2 regions of the Paenibacillus sp. FSL H8-0259 genome follow, and region 1 is predicted to be linked to the other one. Evidence: riboswitches for the same ligand, from Rfam matches in the RefSeq annotation. Region 1 holds a riboswitch; the other holds the start of a gene.

Region 1 (3,140 bases):
CGCGCATCGTCGTGTGTACACAGACATCCGTCGTGATTCCGGTCAGAATCAGATGGGTAATCCCTTTATTCTTCAATATTAAATCCAGGTCCGTAGCATAAAAGCTGCCTTTACCCGGCTTGTCAATAATGTGCTCTCCCGGTATAGGTGCCAGTTCATCAATGATCTGCCAGCCGCGCTCGCCCCGTACGAGAATCCGTCCCGCCGGTCCTTCCGAGCCGATCTCAGCACCGATCTGTCTGCTCCGCCACCGTTTATTCGCCGGCAGATCGGACAGATCCGGCTTATGGCCTTCCCGGGTATGGATAACGGTGAATCCGTTAATTTCCCGGATGCGTGCCAGCAGCCGCCCAATCGGCTGAATCGCTCTGGATGTTAATGAGAGGTCGTAGCCCATTCGCTCCACGTAACCGCCTTTGCCGCAAAAATCCGTCTGCATATCGATAATCATCAGTGCCGTCTTCGCCGGATCAAGGACGCCGTCATAGGGCCAGGTGTAAGGTGCTGCTGTAATCTGCATGGTTCATGCTCCCCTTCCAGAATTCAATGCATGTATTTAATGTTATGTTTATTAACATTAATTTTATATTTCCTGCTGTTTGTTAGATTATATTACAACAAATTTGCAATGTCTTCGTTTTTATTACGAAATAATGCGCTAATTGTTTGTGTTATTCTACATATATAACATAAACATTACATATAAGCCCCGGATTAACCCTATTCATATATTAAAAAAGCCGCCCAACGCAGGCAGCCTCAGCAGCAGTCCGTTCTCCAGCTCAAAGATCCGGCTGTTCTTGCAGAGCAGACTCCTCCCATAAGCTGTAAGCGCTGGGAAACCAGTTTTTCAAGCAATATAGAGCTGCACATTTCAAGATTATTAATAAATTGGCAGAATACAGTTGAAAAATAGCTCCTTAAGTACTAGAATTAAGCTTGTTTGCAGAAGTTCCTGCAGCGCAGGAACCAGTTATGACCTTTTTTGTCGATTACAGTCGATTGAAATCGCCTCATGCTGAGTGTATATCATTGATCTATTTCTAAAGGCAAACTTCCTGAAAGGGTAGGACGCAAAGCAATGGGCCTAAGAATGCTGAGAATCCGCGTTTATGGTCGCCAGGCTGCCAATAGAGACCACGTAAGCCATCAGTCACCGGGAGATCCCCCAGGCTTTATGATGCTCTTTTCTGTACGAATGCCATTGATTATACGAAAAAGCGAGGTTAAGATAATGCCGCAGCAATTCATCGAACCAACCCGATATGATTTCGTGGAATCCTTGATGCTTGAACGGACCGGATTCCTGGATTCTTTCTCTGTGGAGGGCCGGACTTCCGGCGGGATGAATGGAGATAAGGATGGAATTATCCTTGTGCAGAATAATCAGATCTTCATTACTCCCCCGCTCTCTGGCGGCAAGCCCGCCCGGATCTCCGCTGTTCATCCTGTAGTGCTGAAGATCAACTGGAAGACCGTTACAGAGCCTACTGAGGTAACCTCAGCGGATCATATTACCTGGGAAATTTGCGAGAAGCCACAGTATCAGATTACGGTTTCACCTGACAAGCTCAAAGTGCATTTCACCTTGTACCGTGCAGAGAAGTACGCCTGGAATCTGGTCAATTGCCCGGCTTCCTTCGAAGCCGCAGTCCGGGCTGAGCCTAACCGGGCGATGCTGCTGTCCACGCTCACCATAGAACAGATTCTTTCTTCGCTGGATAACCGCTCCATTCTGCGGAATCTGAATATCCCGGCCCTATACGCCGAACTGAACAACCCTACATATCTCCCTGTCTGTATCGCAGAAGGGAGAGCCCCGCTGCCCGGCAAGAAATCAAGGCTGCAGCTATCCCTCCCGGAGCATACGCTCACAGGCAATGGAATGCTCCGGGAGGGACGAACTGCGGAAGCTGCAGATTCCTTAGATTATCTGCGGTTTCCGGGAGCCCCCTTCGCCAGAGAGGGAGAGGTATTCGCCCGCAAGCTGCCGCCCGAAGAGGGAATTCCCGGATTCGACGTAGAAGGAGGCATCTTGCCTCCACCTCCACCGCAGGATATTTATTTCGCAGCCGGAGACAATGCACGGCTGCTTCCAAACGGGGAGATCGCGGCTCTGCGTACGGGCAGACCCCGCATCTGCGGAGACTCCGGCAGCGTCACAACCTGCGATTTCCCGGACCTATGCCTCATCACCAAGGAAATGGCGGCAACAGCCCGTGAGATTATGTTTGCAGGTGACATCGTCGTACCCTCAGATATTGAAGGCCCTATGTGTATTGAGGCGTTAGGGAATGTGTATATCTACGGCAACGTCTGCCAATCTACAATTACGGCTACAGGCAGTATCTATATAAGCGGTCAAGTAACCGGCTGCAGCCTGCACACCGGACTTGCCGGGGTACACCAGCACCGCCTGCACCGCTTCTCCAGTCTTCTGCTGACTGAAGTTGGCGGACTGCGGGAAGCCGCCCGGCTGCTGGCCAAGAATGTAGAATCCCGCCAGCAATCCGTGAAATACGGTCTGGTGGTTATGCTGCTGCTGGAGGATAAGTACAGCCATATAGAGTGCCTGATCAGCGATCTTAAATCCGCACTGCTGTGCATGGAAGGGGCCCCCCAGCCCGGTACGGATCAGCTCAAGCAGATGCTGGAGGTTTTTACCCATCCGGGGCAGTTCACCGAGTTTATCACTGACAGTGTTCTGAACAGCTTCTCCCGGCTGCTGCGTAATCTGTGTGAAGACATTGAACTGCTCCAGGAGGAGCATGTCTTCATTAATATCGCCCGTTCCCATAACAGTATCCTGGAGTCCGGCGGAGAACTGATCCTGCGGGACGCGGACGCAGAAACGGTCTAAGCCTGCTGTAATGTAACCCCTGACAAGTACAAACGGCTGCCCCTCTTCTGAGGGAGCAGCCGTTTGTTTATTCCTTACCCAGACCGGGTACCGGGGTCTGCAGGACACTCCCGGCATTCCGGCCCAGCCTGACATTCACCAGAATAATGCTGCTCACAATCAGCAGCATACCGATGACCAGATTCAACGTAATCTGTTCATGCAATAAGACTACACTGGAGCCGATGGAAATCAGCGGAATCAGAAAGGTGAACGAGCCTACCTTGCCGGCCTCTCCTTC
Region 2 (3,140 bases), 930 kb from region 1:
TGCCACTGTCGGTGTTGCCGTTGGTGCCGCTGTCGGTGTTGGCGTCGCTGCCGGTGTTGCCGTTGGCGTTGGTGTTGGCGTCGCTGCCGGTGTTGCCGTTGGCGTTGGCGTTGCTGTTGGCGTCGGCGTCGCTGCCGGTGTTGGCGTCGGCGTCGCTGCTGGCGTCGGCGTCGCTGCCGGTGTTGCCGTCGGTGTCGCTGCTGGTGTTGCTGTTGGCGTCGGCGTCGTTGCCGGTGGCGTCGGCGTTGCCGTTGGCGGATCTTGGCCTTTATAAGGTATATGGTGGGATTCTCCCGATCCTGAGAGCGAAGCTCCGATCAGATTCCCGTTGATTTGACCATTATTAAATTGAATAGAGGCATATGGAGCCAGCACAGATCCCAGAACTCCGATACCTTCGATTTGAAGACTGGTCGCTTGACTGAAGTTATATAACACTTTACTGTTCATAGCGTTATCCTTATTTCCGTTACCATTAATTCCAGTCCCCATATTCTTCATAGTTACTGAAGTACCGGAGATATTAACTATAGCTGTTGAGCCATCGGGAATCTTAATTCTCAACTCATTTGCACTAGACAGCTTGCTGCCGTCTACAGTAAATATGTTAACATCCGAATTTGTACCTTCCAAAAAGAAATTACCGGAGTTGGCAGTGGTAACCCCATTAACAGGCAGAGAAGCAAGCTGCTGAGATTTCTCACGGAGCAAACTGAACTCGGCTGCAAAGTCCACAACATTTACTTGTTGTTGTAAGCTTCCTGTTCCCCCGCGCGGGCCGCCGCTGCCGCTATAACTCCCCCCGTAGACTACATCACCCACGGTTTCTCCCTGGGAATAATACAGATTACCACCGGCGATGAGAGAGTAGGCTTCCTTCGTTTCCTCACTAGTAAGACTATGTCCCACAGAATAATTAACATTTAAATTCACGTTTCCGCCGGCAGCTAATCTACCTTCAATATCACTATGTTTAACATCAACATCTCCCAAGATGAACACATTATACTTGGATGCATTGCCCGGCAAAGAGTTGCCCTCGGCTTTAACTGAGGTGCTCCCCAGTGAAATAATTCCGCCGCTTCCTACAATCAGAACTGCTATAAGTCCGAACACCGTAAGACGTTTGAATTTTTTTAATTGGAACATACAGCTCACCTCACAGTTAATATAGATATAGGCCACATTTATATAACAAAAAAAGACCGCCGGAAAGAGGATTGCTCTCTTTACGGCAGTCGGACGATCATTGCGCTCCATCGCGCTTTAGACTCCTGGACTTTGCGTCCCGTCCTTTCGAACGGTTTGCGTTTATACGTCAGTGGAAGATTAGGTTGTGAAATTATGTACTAAATCAAACTTTTATACTAATGTCTATGACATTCGTTACTTTGGAACTATTTTTAGTTTATCCGCTATCAAGGCTGATTGTCAATGAAATCCTTTGAAACATCTGGTAATAGATTATATCTGCTAATTCATTCCAAAGCACTGTTACAAAAGGTTTTTTTAAAGAATCTATAGCTTTTTCACCTAAATCCCGATCCTCTCATCGCCCTCGATGGCACCTACAAGAATATTTTGGAACCATGTATAAAGAACTAATTTTAATATTGCAAATTTTAATATAAACATGAGGGCCCATGATCTTAAAGACGCACCTCTTTCTCCTTAGCACATTTTCTTTTAAGAGGAAACATAATAACAAATGTATATCCCATATGAAAAAGGCTGCTTTCAGGAGAACGTCTTCTCCCAAAGCAGCCTTTTCCCGATTTAGCGGTGATATCGCCAGCCTTTCGGAAAGGATCTTACGGATTGCATTTATTTACGTTTATCTGTTCTGGATCTTCTGCCGAGGAATATTCCCAATCCTGCAAGGGCTAGACCGACTAAGTAATAAGGAGCCGGACTGGACTCACCAGTCTTCGGGAGCGCGGCATCCGCAGGTACATTGCCTAACGGAATCTCTTCATCAATGATTGTCACAATCGGCGTTGAACTTGGTGTTGCGCTTGGGCTTGGCGTTAGGGTTGGACTTGGTGTCACCACTAACGGCCGAGGTGTTGCTGTTGCCACAGGGCCCAAAGGCAGCGGATCATCAATGATTATGGTATCCGGATTTACAATATAGCCGATTATTGGAGTCGGCGTTGGCACTACATTAATAAAGACGGGCGGTGCAGACGATGGCACTGGTGTCGGTGGTAATGTCGGTGCTGGTGTTGCCGTTGGTGTCGGTGTCGGTGTCGGTGTCGGTGTCGGTGTCGGTGTCGGTGTTGGCTCTGCCGTTGGCGTTGGTGTCGGCTCTACCGTTGGTGTTGGTGTTGGATCTGCTGTTGGTGTTGGCGTCGGTGCTGCTGTCGGTGTTGGTGTCGGTGCTGCTGTCGGTGTTGGTGTCGGTTCTGCCGTTGGTGTTGGTGTCGGTGTCGGTGTTGGCTCTGTTGTTGGTGTTGGTGTTGGTGTTGGTGTTGGTGTTGGTGTTGGTGTTGGTGTTGGTTCAGCCGTTGGTGTTGGTACTGGTGTTGCCGTTGGTGTCGGTGTTGGCTCTACTGTTGGTGTTGGTGTTGGTGTTGGTGTTGGTGTTGGTGTTGGTGTTGGTGTTGGTGTTGGTGTTGGTGTTGGTGTTGGTGTTGGTGTTGGTGTTGGTGTTGGTGTTGGTGTTGGTGTTGGTGTTGGTGTTGGTGTTGGTGTCGGCTCTGACGTTGGTGTTGGTGTTGGTGTTGGTGTCGGTGTCGGTGTCGGTGTCGGTGTTGGCTCTGCCGTTGGCGTTGGTGTCGGCTCTACCGTTGGTGTTGGTGTTGGATCTGCTGTTGGTGTTGGCGTCGGTGCTGCTGTCGGTGTTGGTGTCGGTGCTGCTGTCGGTGTTGGTGTCGGTTCTGCCGTTGGTGTTGGTGTCGGTTCTGCCGTTGGTGTCGGTGTTGGCTCTGCCGTTGGCGTTGGTGTCGGTGCTGCTGTTGGTGTCGGTGTTGGTTCTGTTGTTGGTGTCGGTGTTGGTTCTGTTGTTGGTGTTGATGTCGGTGTTGGTGTCGGTGTTGGTGTCGGTGTTGATGTTGGTGTTGGTGTCGGTGTTGGCTCTGTTGTTGGTGTTGGTGTTGGTTCAGCCGTTGGTGTTGGTACTGGTGTTGCCGTTGGTGTTG

The links. Region 1 has a riboswitch for cyclic di-GMP ahead of NSU01_RS33950 (flagellar assembly protein A). Riboswitches for the same ligand answer to the same signal wherever they lie in the genome.
Region 2: it holds a riboswitch for cyclic di-GMP, as region 1 does, so the genes downstream of both, NSU01_RS02525 (choice-of-anchor A family protein) here and NSU01_RS33950 (flagellar assembly protein A) in region 1, are expected to answer to the same signal.

What each region holds. Positions count from the first base shown of each region.
Region 1 covers NZ_CP150147.1:7,899,529-7,902,668, forward strand. The annotation lists gene NSU01_RS33945 (isochorismatase family cysteine hydrolase) at 1-520, opposite strand, end outside; cyclic di-GMP riboswitch class I at 1,039-1,132, shown strand; gene NSU01_RS33950 (flagellar assembly protein A) at 1,235-2,860, shown strand; gene NSU01_RS33955 (DMT family transporter) at 2,928-3,140, opposite strand, start outside.
Region 2 covers NZ_CP150147.1:583,903-587,042, reverse strand. The annotation lists gene NSU01_RS02525 (choice-of-anchor A family protein) at 1-1,149, opposite strand, end outside; cyclic di-GMP riboswitch class I at 1,231-1,320, opposite strand; gene NSU01_RS02520 (hypothetical protein) at 2,190-3,140, shown strand, end outside.